Regions from separate parts of the Sporosarcina sp. P12(2017) genome, predicted to be linked through region 2. Evidence: riboswitches for the same ligand, from Rfam matches in the RefSeq annotation. Region 2 holds a riboswitch; each other region holds the start of a gene.

Region 1 (6,169 bases), on a different contig from region 2:
CTACTGGATTAAAGTAGCGCGTTTTGAAGCCTTTCGAGTTCATGACAGGCACTTCGTGGTTAATAAATGTTCCTGTCACGGCATCAACACGTTTTGAAACGAGTGAAGATTCCAATTCGAATCCAACGTCGATCATATTCACTTTGTCATAATCGCCGCCGTCATTCGTTACCATCGTTTTAATCAAAGATTCGTTTAGTGGAATCCCTGGATAACCGATTGTTTTACCTTCGAGATCTTTAGGTGATTGAATCGAACTTTCCTCTAGCATGACAGTATAATTTAGTGGCTCTCGCACAATCGAGGCGATTGCTTTAATCGGAATGTCTTCATTGGCTTGCGCTAAAATGACATCCGGTTGGTAATACAGTCCAAGAGTCACTTTTCCTGCTGCGGTCAAGTTCATTGGATCGGTCGGATTGGCAGGGAATTGTATGTCCACTTCCACGTTCTCTTCATTAAAATAACCTTTTTCCTGGGCTACATAAATATAGCTATGTACTGCATTTGGATACCAGTCGAGCATGATGCTGACTTTTTTCTTTTCATTGTTCGGTGTCTCTTCGTTATCTGCGGGAGTCTTATCATTATTGCACCCAGCTAGCAGTACAAGAAGAAAAATGATGCTAAGGAACAGACGTTTTCTCATTGGTGATTCCTCCATTGTAAAAAGTGTTTTTCCAATACGACGACGAGTAGAAAGAAGATAATGCCTACTGCAGATAGCAAGACGATCGGTGCGAATACGGCGGCACTGTCAAATTGCGTCATCATTCTTCTGCTGAAGTATCCAAGTCCTGCCTGAGCACCTAGCCATTCCCCAATGGCCGCACCGATTACACTCAGTGTGACCGCCACTTTGAGTCCAGAGAAGAAAGATGGCAAAGCGGAAGGCAGGTCTAATTTATAGAAGATATCTTTTGCGGACGCACCCATTGTTAGCATTAATTCACGTAAATTTTTATCTGAAGAGCGCAAGCCGTCGAAAACGCTGACGGTAATCGGGAAAAAAGTAATCAGTACCGTAACCGCGACTTTACTCCAAATGCTGTAGCCGAACCATAAGACGAAAATCGGTGCGAGCGCGATGACCGGAATCGTTTGCGACGCGATCAGGATAGGGTAAAACGCCTGCTCGATCGGTTTCTTACTATACATCGCAATTGCCAGTGTGGATCCGAGCATGATTGAAATCGATAAGCCGATTAAGATAGTTAAAGCAGTCGGAGGTAAGTGGTGGATAAACAGCTCCGTCTTCAGCTCCCATAATCTGATCAGAATCGCTGAAGGGGACGGGAAGAGAAAGCTTTTGTCGTAAAGACGTGCGCTAATTTCCCATAGGCCCAGTAAGATCGCAACGAAAAGTATAGACCAACTATACGAAGTGATTTTCTTCATAGCCGCGCCTCCGAACGAAGCTCGCTAATAAGTTGCTCCTTCATTTCCATCACTTCGGGCTGTGCCAGGTCTCGCATAGTACGTGGTCGGCTGAGAGGCACGATGACTTCGCGAATCGTCTGTACTGGTCTTTCAGCGAGTACGAAGATGCGATCGGATAGAAATAAAGCTTCGTCGATATCATGTGTGATGAAGACAATCGTTTTATCGAGCTTCTGCCATTGATCGATCAGCCACTCTTGCATCGTCAGCCGTGTGATCGCATCGAGTGCGCTGAATGGCTCGTCCAGCAATAAAATATTGGAGCCGGTCAGGATCGTTCGTAAAAAGGAAACCCGTTGTCGCATCCCGCCTGATAAATTTCCAGGATAAGCGTTTTCTTCGCCTGCCAGTCCGAAATCAGCGAGTAGCTGGATGATCTGGTCGGCAGTAGGTTTACCGCCTTGAAGTTCTACTGGTAATTGGACATTTTCAAGAATCGTTCGCCACGGCATGAGTAAGTCTTGCTGCGGCATATAGCCCACTTTGCCTAATCGCTTCGTTGTCACTTCTCCGTTCAATGAAATCTCACCACTGTCAGGATTCTCTAGACCGGTGACCAGTCGGAATAAAGTGCTTTTCCCGTAACCACTTGGTCCAATGATGCTGACAAATTCGCCTTCATTTACATGCCAATCGACTTGGTCAAAAATTGCGGTTGGTTTAGAAGCATTGGTTGCTCGATAATGAAAAGATACATTCGTAAACTCTAAAACCTTATTCGTCATCATTCTTACCACTTCTCATTTCTTCAAAAAATACACACAAAAAACCACTTCTCTGTGCGAAGTGGTTGCATAGTACGGTCGAAATCCGTCATATGTCCACTTCCCTCCGCTAGCATTATCTAGAGCAGGTTTCGAGGGTTAAGGCGAACGCCTCTCTCAGCAACAGCACCCCTAGTGTTTATCCATATCTTATCGTTACATAGTCTGAAAAGATAGTCAAGATAGGACAGGAATAAATTGGTCATTTATAGGGAGTTGGAAAATATCCTACACGTCAAAAATCTCGCTATTGCAATTGTTTTGTCGACTCATTATGATTAAGGATAGTTTATAGCGTATTTTGGTGTCTTGCTAGTTTGCAAGACGTAAAAAGGAATCAGGTGAAAATCCTGAACGGTCCGGCCACTGTAATTGGAAAGTAACTTCTGACAACCACTGGTATTCATACTGGGAAGGTTGAAGTTGCGTTCGTATCCAAAAGTCAGGAGACTTACCATAATACAATGCTTACAGCCTTCCGGAAAAAGGTGTGTATGTTGTGTTGTATTATGTATGTCTAAACACGCATCCATCCATCCTTGTCTCTTTCCGGAGGCGGGATTTTTTTATTGAAAAAAATAGGGGGTAGGAGTCGTTGAGGAAAGGTAGTCGAGTAAGCAAGACATTATCTGTGTTGCTAAGTTTATTGTTGGTGTTGTCGGTTTTAACTCCAACAGTACAAGCAGTTGATACAGGAGTAGAGAATACACAAGGAATGGTTGAAGAGCAGACAGATGTGGAAGAATTATTAGCTAGAACCGTTCAGTTTTATAAAAACAAAAAGATGAAATTGGATTCGTGGCAATTATTAGTCGGGCTTTACGCAGCAGGTGAAGACCTGAATGATGGCGAGTGGGTATTACCAGAATGGCAAAAAGAAGATCCAGATTATCTAGAACCTATACATTATGGTACAGATCATATTCGCTTTATCTTCGGATTGCTTGCAATGAACGAAGATCCAGCCGATGCATGGGAAACGAATCGTAATCTTTATGCGGAATTAGCATCGCAACAAAACGAAGAGACAGGCTCATTTGGCGGCATTAATAAACATATGTGGGCCGTGCTTGCGATGGATACAGGCGAACGTCTAGGAGCCGATTTAGGTGAGTGGAATACAGATAAGAAACAAAAAGCGCTACAATTTTTGATCGATAACCAAAATGAAGATGGTGGATATTCATTCTTTGGTCCGGTTTCAGACCCAGATATGACAGGTATGGGCATGATCGCGTTGTCGAACTATCAAGGGGAAGAAGCGGCAGATGCAGCTATTGAAAGAACGAAGGACTTATTACGAGCTAGACAACTAGACTTAACGACGGGTGGATTTAATTCGCCAGGTAATTTTGGAATGGGCGATAATGCCAACTCCACAGCGACAGCGATTTGGGGTCTAGCTGCAGTCAATGAGAATGTACTAGCAGAAAAGTGGCATGTAGGCAATCAGACAGTAGTAGATGCAATAAAAGGTTTCCAGTTTGAAGACGGGTCTTATAAGTGGAAAGTGACTGATAAAAGTACTAATTTAATGGCGACAGAACAAGTATTACTTGCGCTAGCAGACATGAAAGCGGGAAGTTCTGTTTGGAATCGAATTGCTTTAAAAACAGAGCGGCCTACAGCCTACGTGAAAGTCGATGGGGTAGATGCACCGATTCTTGCAGATACTGCAGTGGCATTCGAAGCAGGCGATACGATTGTACAAGTTGTTGAACAGTTGTTAAAAGAACAAAATATTCCTTACGAGTTGGATCAAGCGAAAGAGAATTTTGTATCGATTAACAACGTTCAAAATGGAAATTTACATGGCAATGATCAGTGGGTTGTTGATGTTAATGAAGGATCATCTACTTCACTTTTCGATAATGTAGTAAACGACAATGATAAGATTCACATTTTCTATAAACGCAATGCAGTTCTTGAATCCATTACGAAGTTGAAAGTCGGGGACAAGGATCCGACTATTGAACTCACATTAAGTGGAGACACGTTTACGGAAGCGGCTTCAAATGTTAGTAACTGGACTATAGGTAATGGAGCCCTAACAGTTGGCTCAGTCACAGTTGAAAGTAGTCAGAACGTACTTCTACATGTGCAAGGCGAAGTACCAAATGTAACGTTATCAATAACTGGGCTTGCTAAAGCAGTGCAGTCGAATGTAAACACTACTGCAAATAATACTCCTGCTATACCAGAAACTATTCGTACGGTAGACGATATGCTTGCGGATACGTTACGTTTCTATGAAGTGGAGAGATATAATAAGGATAATTTCAGATGGAGTATGCCTGGAATCAGTTGGACGGAATTGGTTGCATTGGGCGCGTCCAGTTCACAATTAAGTGATGGTACAGCACAATTACCAGAGTGGCTCACTAAAGATCCAGGATTACAGAAAGATGAAGCAGATACGGATCATATTCGCTATATCTTCGGTTTGCTAGCAGTAGGTAAAGATCCATCTACTGCATGGGAATCTAAACGAAATCTTTATGCAGAGCTAGCGGCACAACAAAAGGCAGACGGATCAATTGGTGGTATAAATAAACACGCATGGGCGATGCTCGCTTTAGATACAGGTGAGAAGCGCGGGCAGGACGTAGGAACATGGGGTGCCAATGCAAAAGAGAAAGCGTTACAACATTTGTTAAAGCAAGAAAAGGAAAAGGGTGGATTTTCGCTTTCATTAAATGAACAAGACACAGCTGATCCTGATATGACGGGCATGGTCTTGTTGGCACTAGCAAATTATCAAGATGATAGTGCGGCGAATGCTGCAATTGAACGTGCAAAACAAGCCTTGCGCGAACAACAACTTGATACAGCTGGCTGGGGCGCTTGGGGAGAAAACTCCAATAGTATTGCGACAGTCATTTCAGGTCTGGTTGCGGTAGGAGAAGACGTTACATCGGATAAGTGGCAAAAAGGTGAGGAATTACCCTTAGATGCTTTAAGCAAATTCCAAACGAAAAATGGTGCATTTGCCTTTACTTTACCGGCCGATCAATGGGTCAATACGAAAGCAGTAGAACAATCCTTAATTGCCCTACAAGAAATTAAAACGGGGAAATCTGTATGGCAACAATTTTCTGAAGTAGAAAATGTAGAGCCGCCAGCAGATGAAACGTCTATTACATTTTCCGTAGAAACGCGCACAATGGATACGGGGGATATTATTAGCCCGAAATCGTTGAAAATTGAATCAGGAGATACCGCATTTACGGTACTAAGACGTGAAGTAGAAAACCGTTCCATACCATTTAAATTCACTGGTGCAGGTCCAACTATATACGTCAAGAGCATTAATAATATAGGTGAATTTGATGGCGGCCCACTAAGTGGCTGGATGTATTCAGTCAATGGTGAGTTTCCGCAGTATAGTGCTGGAATTTACGAATTACAAAAGGATGATATTCTGCGCTGGCAGTATACAAGGGACTTGGGAGCAGACTTAGGAGATAACTGGAATCCTACACCTGAAATATCAGTCGACGCACCTGAAAACGTACAAGCAACAATTACAGATGGAAAGCTTCAACTTCAGATAAAAGATGAAAAGACTGGCGAACTACAAGCTGCTAAAGTAGAGAAAACAGAAGTGGTTGGCGGATTTATGATCGTTCAAATCGGAGAGACAGGCAATGTACTCGATTCATTAGAAGGTCTTGAATTGACCTCGGGAATACAGCAAGTTGTAGTACTCGATAACGACAAACCGTATAATTATTTCAAATCTGAAAGTGAGATAAAATCAACGAAAGAATGGAATATTAAGTTCTCAGGTGCATTACAGAATGATGCTAAGAACTTAGAAAAAGTTGTCATTCGAAATGCAGCGGGCGAAATCGTTCAGGTTTCTACAACGCTTGGAGAAGATGGAAAGTCGTTAAAGATCAAGCCGAGTACTAGATATACTCAAGGTGAACTATACTACTTGACGATTACCGATGTACTATCAG
Region 2 (6,169 bases):
GTGAATTAAATGACGTGTTAGAAAATGAAACGATTGTCTCGATAGCTAAAAAACACAATAAGGAACCAGCGCAAATTATTATTCGTTGGAACCTACAGAATGATATTTTAACGGTCGTAAAATCTTCTAACTATGCCCATCAAAAAGCGAATCTCGATGTATTCGACTTTGAATTGACTGAAGAAGATATGAGACAAATTGATTCTTTAGATAAAGGTGAAGCGGGAAGAGTAGAAGGGCAGCACCCGAATGAATATGAAGAGTTTGATTAAACGTATCTATTTTAGTAATGGGCTACATTGAAAAAGTCTACGATTTCAGATCTTGTTATCATGATAAAAATGACCCACCTAGATCCGCATTGCAAAGAGGCGTGGTGGGTCGCTTTTTATTGTACCAACATGAAATCCAACTTTTAAAGGACAACGGCTAAAAGTATTTGTGTAATTGGGCGCGTGAATGGAAAACGATAGTACGTCACAATACCGATGAGTTTTTCAGAAAGCCAATAGAGCACAAAGCCTGTATTTGAATAGCAGAACATGTATTAATAATGGACACTCTCGATCTTCAAGCATTTCATACATTTCCTATATGTTACAGTTTCTGTATATTCGTGTATGCATTGTGCTTGCAGGAGAGCCAACTGTTCTTCTAACTGATGAAGATTTCGGCGTTTTACAGAGATCTGATGAATTAACTGTTCGGTTGTCATAACTCCATTCACTCCTTATTAAAGATAGATTTCAGCACCGGATTTTTTAAATTCTTCAGCCTTTTCCTTCATGCCACTTTCCATTGCTAGCTTCTCTTCTAAACTGTTTTCATCAGCATATTTTCTAATGTCGTGTGAAATTCGCATACTGCAAAATTTAGGTCCGCACATCGAACAGAAGTGGGCGATCTTGGCTCCTTCAGCCGGCAATGTTTCATCATGATATTCCATCGCGCGTTCAGGATCCAAACTTAAATTAAATTGATCTCGCCAACGGAATTCGAAACGGGCTTTTGATAATGCGTTGTCGCGTTTATATGCATTCGGATGACCTTTTGCTAAATCAGCTGCATGGGCTGCAATTTTATACGTAATGACGCCTTCACGCACATCATCTTTATTCGGTAGACCAAGATGTTCTTTAGGGGTTACATAACATAACATCGCTGTCCCGAACCAGCCGATCATAGCCGCACCAATAGCAGATGTGATGTGGTCATAGGCAGGAGCAATATCTGTCGTCAAAGGACCGAGTGTATAAAAAGGCGCTTCTTGACAAATCTCCATTTGCTTATCCATATTTTCCTTAATTAAATGCATAGGCACATGTCCAGGACCTTCTACCATGACTTGCACATCATGGGACCAAGCAATCTTCGTTAGTTCGCCAAGTGTTTCAAGTTCAGCGAATTGTGCCTCGTCATTGGCATCAGCAATTGAGCCGGGACGTAATCCATCTCCCAAGGAAAACGCGATATCGTACTGTTTCATAATTTCACATATATCTTCAAAGTGTGTGTATAGAAAACTTTCTTTATGATGCAACATACACCACTGGGCCATAATAGAACCACCACGTGAGACAATGCCGGTCACACGATGAATCGTCATGGGAATATAACGGAGCAGAACACCCGCATGAATGGTAAAGTAGCTGACACCTTGCTCAGCCTGCTCAATCAATGTGTCGCGGAATACTTCCCATGAGAGATCTTCCACTTTGCCGTTTACTTTTTCCAACGCTTGATATAATGGGACCGTTCCCACTGGGACAGGTGAGTTGCGGATGATCCATTCACGTGTTGTATGAATGTTCTTTCCCGTTGATAAATCCATGATATTATCTGCACCCCAACGTGTAGCCCATGTCATCTTTTCCACTTCCTCAGCAATTGATGAGGAGACCGCAGAATTTCCGATATTCGCATTGATTTTCACATGGAATTTACTACCGATAATCATCGGTTCCGCTTCTGGATGGTTAATATTAGACGGTATAATCGCCCGTCCTCTCGCCACTTCATCCCGTACAAGTTCAGGCGTTACATTTTCGCGGATTGCAATGAATTCCATTTCAGGTGTAATGATTCCTTTGCGTGCATAATGCATTTGTGTAACATTCATGCCACTTTTTGCTCGTAATGGTTTGCGTTTCAACAATGGAAATTCTGCGTCATTTTTCATTTTTTCCATTGAACGGTACCCATTATCCTGTGGCTTCACTTGCCGACCTTCATACTCTTCCACGTCATTTCGTTCAACTATCCAGTTCTTCTTAATATTCGGGAGTCCTTTTTGGATATCCACTTGATAACCAGCTTCCGTATATTTCCCGCTTGTATCATAGACACGGAAAGGTTCATTTGGTATTTCACCTTGATCAGTTACAGTTGGTGATAGTTCAATTTCGCGCATCGGTACGAGTATGTCAGGACGACTTCCTTGTACATAAGTCTTGCTACTTGCCGGAAAACATTCATGGATACGGATTTCTTCTTTCTTCTCTTGCATTTTGTCATCGTCTCCTTTTAAGGGGCGACATGACTCGATTCAAGTGATGGGAATCGGCAACAAAAAAGACCAGTTCCGTAGATAGGACCTGGTCTTCAAAACGCAAAATAAGCGTTGCTGATAAAATGAAAACTTCCCTACGCTGGTACGAGCCAGATCAGGTCCAAAGAGTCCGGAATGCGTGTACTGTCATTCCATCTCAGTCCAATAACGTTGGACACCCCTAGTATTAGTATTTAATTGTTCGAACAGGAATAGTATACCATACCTAAATCGGTTTTTAAAGAGTAATTATTCTGTTAATTTTCATAGGTTCCGTTATTTACCCGTAACTAGTGTGATTGGTGAGGAAGCAGAAATGCGTAATCAGAAGAAAACCCCCAAAATATTGTACATTCAGTCCTATAGTAAGTTTCTGGAAAATTATATCGTTGCCTTGTCTGTAAAGATAGATCTATGGACAAGCTATTTTTATAAAATCTTTTCAACAACACTCAAGAAAGCATGTAATGATGAGAAATGAATGTTTTGTATGACTTGTAAGATGCATAAGTAGTGATGACGTGAGATAATCAAAAAGAAAAAATAAAAGGGGGAAGGATCAGTGTAGTAGAGTTTACATTGTATAACATATCTGGGATTGAGAAGGATGAATGCTATGGGGAAGTAAAGTCACATACATATTTTGTTTTTATCATGGTGCTTGTCATAATATGCATCAAGTATGCAGTAATTGATGCAATTATTTTATTGTAGTCTAGACACACTTGCATACAACTAATTAGAAATATCATTCCTATGGAGGAGGTAACCAATATATGTCCTATGTTTTACTCATTATTGGATTTGTATTATTAATAAAAGGTGCCGACTATTTCGTGGATGGCTCTTCAAATATTGCAAGACTGTTGCAAATTCCACCTATTTTGATTGGTCTCACCATTGTAGCGCTCGGAACTAGTTCACCAGAAGCGACGGTCAGTATTATTGCAGCGATGGGCGGAAACGCAGACGTCGCAGTGGGGAACGTAGTCGGAAGTAATATATTCAATATCACCATCGTTGTCGGGATGGCGGCATTTCTGTTTCCGTTGAAGGTACAAAGTGAGACTATCCGGAAAGAGATTCCGTTCACTTTATTAGCAAGTATAGTCATGTTGGTGTTGATGAGTGATATGGCATTACAAGGCTTCAGCAGCAATATGATCACACGCGGCGATGGAATTATTTTCTTACTATTCCTTTCGATCTTTATGTACTATGTGATTGAACTTGGCCTTCGAAGTCGTCAAAATGCTACACTTACACAAGCCACTGATAATGTGAAGTGGGGGAAGAATATACTAATTACGCTAGTCGGGTTGGCAGCGATTATATTCGGAGGCGATTTGGTCGTTAGCAACGCCACGAAAATCGCTTATTCTCTTGGCATGAGCGAAACATTAGTCGGTCTTACGATCATTGCGATCGGTACGTCATTGCCTGAATTGGTTACATCAATTTCAGCGGCTTTGAAAAAAGAAAGTGAAATCGCTTTAGGGAACATCGTCGGTAGCAATATTTTTAACATCCTGTTTGTTCTCGGGGCTTCCTCTGTCATTACGCCTATCGCAGTGAACGATAAAGTGTTTATTGACGTCATCATTATGCTTGTATTGACCCTAGTATTATTGCTATTCGCTAGAACTGGCTTCAAAATTGGTAAGCGTGAAGGGCTCATGCTAGCTGTAGCGTACGTCGTGTATCTTGTGTATGTTATTTTACGTAATTAAGAAAAGGCTACTCTCCATTCATTCGTGGAAAGTAGCCTTTTCTATCTTTATAGCATGATATGTAGTTATCTCCACTTATAGCCGATACCCCAAACCGTCACCAAAATCTCGTCAATTAGAAAATTTGATTTCCTCAACTTATCCCGTAAATTTCGAATATGTGAATCGACTGTCCGAACCTCTGTATACGTGTCAAATTCCCAAGCTACTTGAAGCAAGTCTTCCCGGGTAAACGTCCGATTTGGCCGAGTCATCATCGCTTCTATAATATAGAACTCCTTTAACGTAAGACGCACTTCATGCGTGTCATACAGGATGGAATAGGACTCCAAGTCAAGAGTAAATGGACCTTCATGAATAGTCTTCGGTTGATTTTCGTTCTCTGAACGCCGTAATGCCACGCGCACTCTCGCGATGAGTTCCCGCTCGTCAAATGGTTTCGTAATATAATCATCTGCCCCTAGGTCAAGTCCTTTTACAACATCGGATTTGTCGGTTCGAGCCGTTAATAAAATTACAGGTACAGCTGAAACTTCTCTCATTCTGCGGCAAACTTCCCATCCATCCATACCAGGCATCATGACATCGAGCAACACGAGATGTACGTCCTCCACCTGGAATAGCTCAATTGCTTTTTGGCCGTCAGTCGCTTGCAAACAGCGATATCCGTGTGGCGCGAGGAATAGTTCGAGCAGATCGAGCATGCGTTGTTCATCATCAACAAGCAAAATGGTCTTCATATGCGTCACCTACTTTCAATATAATCGTACCGTAAAGATACTCCCTTGATCTAATTCACTTTCTACCTCGATCGTGCCACCGTGCGCTTCTGTTAATTCCTTCACTGTCGCCAAACCAAGGCCAGCACCGCCAAATGAACGGGAACGAGATTTCTCGACACGATACAGCTTTTCAAATATTTGTTGCTGATTTTCCACTGCAATACCGCATCCGCTGTCTTCAACTTGTAATAGTACATGCTTTTTATCTTGAAACGCACGAATGATTACGGTGCTACTGGTTTCAGAATAGTGAAGCGCGTTGTCTAACAGGTTAAGAATAATTTGTTCGAGGCGCATTCGATCTGCCACGATAGGGAAATCGCGGACTTGTTCGATCCGAAGCGTTATTCCTTTCAAATCAAATGATGGTTGGACAAGCTGCACAATATCTCGAATGAACTCCTCAGCAGCGAATTCGGATTTCGTCACAGTGAACGTCATTTCATCCATTTGCGCTAGATCCATTAAGTTTTTCACGAGTGTTTTTAATCGCTCAGCTTCTTCTTCAATAATCGATAAGTAGTTAAATCGTTCCGTATCATTCAGTTCTGTACGCTGAGCGACTTTGGCATAGCCGATCAAGTACGTAAGGGGGGTTCCCATTTCATGAGACACGGAGGCTAGAAATTCTTTTCGTTCACGTTTGACACGACTCAAGTCATTCGATAATTTCCGGATGGAGGCTGCCAGTTCTCCCAGCTCATCATTAGACAACTTCGGCAAGTCCACATCGTATAAACCTTCGCTCATCTGTTCCGTTGCTTCTTTCATCCGAATGAGTGGACGTGTCAACCATTTGGATAGTAATAAGTAGACAACAAACAGAACGACAATACTTCCGCCACCTGCAAGTAGAAAATGAACATTGAGTTGATTGACAAGTTGCCGTATAGGAATTGTACTTTGAAGCATGACGAGAGCCCCTGAATTACCTGTTGCTTCATATGGATGTACGCTGACAAGGTAAGGAGATTTCTTCCAATCAACGGGTAATATAGTATCTTCCGCCAGTTGCTTTTCATTTAGTTCAGATATATATGGAATAAGAATTTCTTCGTTTTCCAATGAATGTTGCACGATATTTCCTCTATCATCGAGAATCGCGACGT
Region 3 (6,169 bases), on a different contig from region 2:
ACTATATTAACGGTGAATGGGTATCCGCTACGACAGACCAAACAGAGCCTGTATATAATCCCGCCACTGGAGAAGTAGTTGCACACGTTCCGATCTCAACTACTGAAGATTTGGATCGGGCAGTACAAGCTGCAAGCGAAGCATTCATTACTTGGAAAGAAGTACCCGTCCCACGTCGCGCACGTATTCTATTCAAATATCAGCAGCTATTAGTAGATCACTGGGATGAACTCGCTAGAATCATCACAGTCGAAAACGGAAAAAACTTTACCGAAGCGCACGGTGAAGTACTTCGCGGAATTGAATGTGTAGAATTTGCCGCAGGAGCGCCTACTTTGATGATGGGAGATAACTTGCCATCCGTCTCATCAGGTTTGGAATCCGGAACGTACCGTTACCCAATCGGTGTCATCGGCGGGATCACACCATTCAACTTCCCGATGATGGTGCCATGCTGGATGTTCCCGATGGCGATTGCAACAGGAAATACATTTGTACTCAAGCCATCCGAGCGTACGCCGATGCTGGCAAACCGCTTAGCTGAACTACTCGAAGAAGCCGGCTTACCAAAAGGCGTCTTCAATATTGTGCACGGAGCACATGACGTAGTAAATAGCATTCTCGATCACGAAAAAATAGCTGCCATTTCCTTCGTAGGATCTCAGCCTGTTGCAGAGTATGTTTACAAACGCGGAACGGATAATCTAAAACGCGTTCAAGCACTTGCTGGAGCAAAAAATCACTCCATCGTATTAAAAGATGCGAACTTGGACAACGCCGCTACTCAAATTATCAACGCAGCATTCGGTTCAGCCGGAGAACGTTGCATGGCATGTTCAGTCGTTGCCGTAGAAGATGACATTGCAGACGAGTTTGTTGAAACTTTACTTAATCGTGCGAATGAACTCACCATCGGAAACGGTTTGGACGAAGGGATCTTCCTTGGACCTGTCATTCGTGATACTCACAAAGAACGAACAGAACAATACATCGCCACTGGTGAAAAAGAAGGCGCAACACTCGTTCGCGACGGCCGCCAAGACAGCGCAGCTAAAGAAAAAGGATACTTTGTCGGCCCTACCATCTTTGATCATGTAACGAGCGAGATGAAAATTTGGCAAGACGAAATTTTCGCTCCTGTTCTATCCATCAGCCGTGTGAAAAACTTAGATGAAGCAATCGAATTATCAAATAAATCCAAGTTCGCAAACGGCGCTTGTATTTTCACAAGAGACGGTGGAAATGTACGGAACTTCCGTGAAAACATCGATGCAGGAATGCTCGGATTAAATATCGGCGTACCTGCTCCTATGGCCTTCTTCCCGTTCTCCGGTTGGAAAGATTCCTTCTATGGTGATCTTCACGCCAATGGAAAAGATGGACTGAACTTCTATACACGTCAAAAAGTACTTACTGGTCGTTGGGAGTAAGTACTATACAATATGAAAACACCTTCTCTTTGTTTTAAACAGAGAGAAGGTGTTTTACGTATTATAGAACTATAATTGTCTGAATAGTTTTGAATTGTGTGGGGACCTGGTACCGTTTCTTACCGTTTCTATATAAATACTCTTTTATTTACAACAACCGTGTGTATTGCATTAGTTCGCCTTGCTGGAGGTTACATATAGTACAGCAAGGAGGTGAAGTTTATGTCAAAACATGAACATGTAAGCAAAGAACAGCTTTTCTTCTTCGGGCTTATAGCCGGATATGCTTTGCTCGGCTTGTTTTTAATTGTGCCCGCTGTATTGGCGGTCGTCGGTACAAACCTGCTGCTTTTAGCCGTTGCAGTGATCATCGTGATCATCATCGTGTTGTTCGCCTTGGCGATCATTCTGAAAGGCCTGTCCCGTCTGTTTCATCATCGTAAACACTGATGAATAAATGCAGCCGCCACTTTAATAGTGGCAGCTGTATTTTTACATATATTGAACTACGTGAATTGAAAAAATATTTAAGTAGCACATACTTTACGTAGTGTAATGATTCCTAAAAATTACACTGGACCGCAAACGACAACATAATCACCGCGATAACTATCCAAAATCAACAGCAATGATAGCATTCGTTTCGCCCATTTAACACATGCACAGTATGTTCCTCACATCCTCCAAGACTCGCTACGAGTGAATGGCTAATTCATTCTCGGCAGGACTTCCACCCACTATATGCTGCAACCTAGGCTTGGTAACTCAACCTGGCGCCACTTAAAGCAAAAGGAGTAAGCAACTCATGCGTCTTCTGACAGCCGTTTATGTAATCCTTCATCAGTATACCTGTAATCGGGCTAAGCAAAATGCCGTTTCGGTAATGACCGGTACATATATGCAGCCCGTCGATGAACGGATGAGACCCCATGATCGGCAGATGGTCTGCGGCTTGGGGACGTACACCGACCCATGTTCGGTGGATCACTCCATCACTAAGCACAGGCAATAGGCGGGAAGCCCGTTGTAATAGCGAAAGAATGCCATGAGCCGTTACTGATGTATCAAAGGAACCGGGAATAGACGTTGCACCGATGAGCATTTCCTTATTTCGTTTCGGCACAATATAACAGCCGTCTACCGCAAAAACCGTTTTGACCGGTGCAGGGCCGGCCAGCCGGATTGACAAGCATTCACCTTTCACAGGAATGACGGGCAAGGAAAAATCAGTGTCAGCTAAGAGATGGCTGCTCCAGGCACCGGCTGCAATCGTCACTTGAGTTGCATAAAGCGAGCCGATTGAAGTATCAACCCCCACTATCCGGTTGTGCTGAATCAGCAGACGAAGAGCCTTTGTTTCTTCATATACATGGGCACCGGCATTCATTGCTGCTTTCAAAAAGGCCTGTGCGAGCAAGGGGGCTTTCACTTGATGGTCTTTTTCCAGAAAAATAGCACCGGCAGTTTGGGACATCATACAAGGTTCGATCTTCGGCACTTCTTCCGGCTCAAGCCACTGAATGGATGGGTCCTTTTCGGATAAAAAGTGATACTGCCGATGCAGCTCGTCACGATCCTGTTCTGTCGCGGCCGTTTTGATCAGGCCAGCTGTTCGTAAATCAATGTCTATACCCGTTTCGGACAGCAATTCATCACGAAGTTGAGGGAACATCGCTCGGCTTTCCAGTGCGATTCCCAACAACGGATTGTCCTGCTCAAACTCATTTTGCGCCCCAAGCATCCCTCCTGCTGCCATAGAGGCCTGTCCGGCTTTGCCTGCATCAAAAACAGCTACGCTTAAGCCTTCTTTGGCCAGTCGATAAGCAATGGAACAACCTATTACTCCTCCGCCAATAACAATATGATCATATGTCTTCATTGTTTCCACTCCTCAAAGATGACCTAAATACTGATACCATTGAACATCTATACCGGCCTGTTAGGAAGTGAAAAACGCCACTTTCATAGAAGAAAGCAGCGCCTCATGTATACAGTCCATAACATACAAGTGATGTAAGCAGTGCCACTTCCCTTCGCCAGTACGAGCTGGATCAGGTTCCAAGAGTCCCAAAGTCAATCACTTTGATCTCAGCCTTTTTTCAAAGGCACCTCCAGTGGATGAATATTCATTTTTTTCAGATTAACATACTAGTTAGAATTTGTCATTTTAAATTTATTGTGGATCGGTGCCTGTGCAAGGTGATTTTGCATGCAATTGTAGTGTATGGGCTGAATAGTTTCGTGCACAGCGTACCCGAAAGCGATTCCTCTTTAGATTTTTCACGCAACTACTTTAGTTAATGCTTCAATTTGAAAACAACAAAAATTCCTCGACTGAAAATAACCAAGGAGGCTTTTTGTTGTTGATCTGTTAAGTTTTCTAATTTACTTAGTGGATCAGTACCCCTTTTTTATGAACGGCACGACTGCATAGTTTCCTTGAAATAAGCATAAATAATCTTCGGACTGACACGATACATTGGATGCATAAATTCAACAAAGCGAGTGCCAAGAGCATCTCCATACAGCGCACCTGAGTCACAGACTTCTGTCTGAAAACCTACTACTGATTTAACGACCGAGAACGTGCCACAGCACACAACTATATCGGGGTTAATCAATTCAATCTCTTTCATCCACAATTCTTTTGCATATTCGTCTTGTAGTAGAATTTCGTCCATATTGCTACTTACACCGCCACCACTCTTCTTTAGATTGGTGATCGCAATACTCGACAACCCGTCTGCCATATTCTTCTTTTGCTCCGCAGTGATTGACTGATGTGAAGGAAGTCCATGCTGCAGACAGAAATTCCATATACCAAGGATGCCAGTCGTTCGATAAAATGTTTTGGCCTTACCGCCTTTATCTTTCCCATATTCAATTACCCGAATTGTGTTTGAATTGTGCGGGGACCTGGTACCTTAACCAAACGTAATCCGATTCCGTCCATTATCTTTTGAAGTATACAATGCCCAATCTGCTCTAGACTGCAAAGAATTCTCCGTATCTCCTGGCACCTTGGTCGCTACCCCAATACTGACGGTAACACCATAGCTATTCCAATCCGCATTCTCAACTCGGCAACGAATTCTCTCCGCTATTTCTAAAGCTTCCACTTTCTCTGTTGCTGGAAGAACTAAAGCAAATTCTTCTCCCCCGTAACGAGCAGCCACATCTTCTGTCCTGGATTCTTCCCTAAACAAGCGTCCCAACTCCCGCAATATGCTATCGCCCGTCAAATGACCATATGTATCATTTACCTTTTTAAAAAAGTCTATATCGATTAACAGAAAAGAAAGAGACAAGGACCGTTCGTTGTGCGGCATAAAATAGGAAGAAAGACTTTCTTGTAGGTAGTGACGGTTCTTGAGACCTGTGAGTCCATCCGTAATGGCCATCTCCTGAAGTGTCTCATTTAACGCTAATAACTTATTTTGCTTCGCTTCATACTCGATCCGCAAGCGCTCCAATTCTTGTATCTGCTTCACCTTCAGTAGATTGCGTGTTTCCGTGTCCTTTTTGGCCGCAAGAATCACTTCCTCATACTCGATTCTATTCTTCATGCGCAGACATGCACAATCATTGAAAGCCTTTCCATCTCGTTCATTACGCAATGCGTTCAATAGCACGGAAATTTCCTGCCCGTCTTTGGACTTGAATGAAAAATACATCTCTTCTACTTTATTCTGCAATCGAATCATCGGAAAAAAGTACAGCTGATAAAAAGACCGGCTTGCGTTCGGCAATATCAGATTGATGTGTTTCCCCTTTACCTCATGAAGCTGATAGCCAAGTAAACTAAGCAGCGTCTGATTGATTTCAACAATCATCCCTGTATCATCCAGTGTGAAATAACCGAACGGCGCAGAATCTAGCTGTCTATCCATTTGTGACAAGACTCTTGTATACGGAAGTCAAATAATTTCTAATCAGCTGAATGGTTTTTTCTGGATGACTCATATGAGGGCAATGTCCTGTCGCATCCATGATTTCAAGCGTGCTGTTCTGGAGGTGCCGATGCATATAACGTCCCACTTCAACAGGCGCAATACTATCATCGGAACATTGGAGAATGAGCGATGGCACTATCACTTTCCTCACATCATCTCGATGATCAGAGAAGAAGGTCGCAATCGCAAAACGACGGGCAACCTCCGGATCTGTCGAGCAGAAGTTATCCTCCAATTGCTGTGAAAGTTCCGGCCTTTCAGGGTTCTTCATTATGACTTGCGCTAGATAATTCGCCCAGCCGATATAATTCATGTCCATCATCTGAATCAAACCTTCTAAATCTTCCTTCTCAAACCCACCGTAATAATCAGGTACTTCATTCAGGTAATAAGGAGAAGGACCTATTAATATAAGATGTTCAAATAAATCAGGCTTCTGAATTGCCGCTAGCATACCGATAATACCTCCGACAGAATGTCCGACGAATATCGCTTCCTTCAATTCTAAAGCATTGCACACATCGAGCACGTCCTGTGCATACCCATTAAGATCTTGATATTTTTCCGCACTGTACGCTTGATAATCAGATTGTCCCGAACCAACATAATCGAATAAAACAACTTGGAAATGGTCTTCAAAGTAAGGCGCTGTCAAGTTCCATACATTCAAATCACACCCGAAGCCAGGCGCAAATATAATCGTTCTTTCACCTTTCCCAGTGACTTTAACATTATTGCGCAAGAGGATACTTTGTTTCATATTAAAACCTCCACTTTTAAATTAAT

What was found. Region 2 has a riboswitch for thiamine pyrophosphate ahead of thiC (phosphomethylpyrimidine synthase ThiC). Riboswitches for the same ligand answer to the same signal wherever they lie in the genome.
Region 1: linked by a shared signal. The riboswitch ahead of CSV80_RS05585 (ABC transporter ATP-binding protein) and the one ahead of thiC (phosphomethylpyrimidine synthase ThiC) in region 2 are both predicted to bind thiamine pyrophosphate.
Region 3: linked by a shared signal. The riboswitch ahead of thiO (glycine oxidase ThiO) and the one ahead of thiC (phosphomethylpyrimidine synthase ThiC) in region 2 are both predicted to bind thiamine pyrophosphate.

Annotation. Positions count from the first base shown of each region.
Region 1 is NZ_PDYL01000005.1:117,606-123,774, reverse strand. Features, by position in the region: gene CSV80_RS05595 (ABC transporter substrate-binding protein) at 1-649, opposite strand, end outside; gene CSV80_RS05590 (ABC transporter permease) at 646-1,398, opposite strand; gene CSV80_RS05585 (ABC transporter ATP-binding protein) at 1,395-2,165, opposite strand; TPP riboswitch at 2,250-2,348, opposite strand; cobalamin riboswitch at 2,490-2,677, shown strand; gene CSV80_RS05580 (DUF4430 domain-containing protein) at 2,800-6,169, shown strand, end outside.
Region 2 is NZ_PDYL01000025.1:21,748-27,916, reverse strand. Features, by position in the region: gene CSV80_RS16120 (aldo/keto reductase) at 1-272, shown strand, start outside; gene CSV80_RS18080 (hypothetical protein) at 595-717, shown strand; gene thiC (phosphomethylpyrimidine synthase ThiC) at 734-2,506, opposite strand; TPP riboswitch at 2,624-2,741, opposite strand; gene CSV80_RS16110 (calcium/sodium antiporter) at 3,325-4,278, shown strand; gene CSV80_RS16105 (response regulator transcription factor) at 4,344-5,018, opposite strand; gene CSV80_RS16100 (sensor histidine kinase) at 5,034-6,169, opposite strand, start outside.
Region 3 is NZ_PDYL01000005.1:143,552-149,720, forward strand. Features, by position in the region: gene CSV80_RS05680 (CoA-acylating methylmalonate-semialdehyde dehydrogenase) at 1-1,430, shown strand, start outside; gene CSV80_RS05685 (hypothetical protein) at 1,653-1,880, shown strand; gene thiO (glycine oxidase ThiO) at 2,182-3,309, opposite strand; TPP riboswitch at 3,442-3,553, opposite strand; gene CSV80_RS05695 (hypothetical protein) at 3,842-4,180, opposite strand; gene CSV80_RS05700 (sensor domain-containing diguanylate cyclase) at 4,355-5,320, opposite strand; gene CSV80_RS05705 (alpha/beta fold hydrolase) at 5,313-6,143, opposite strand.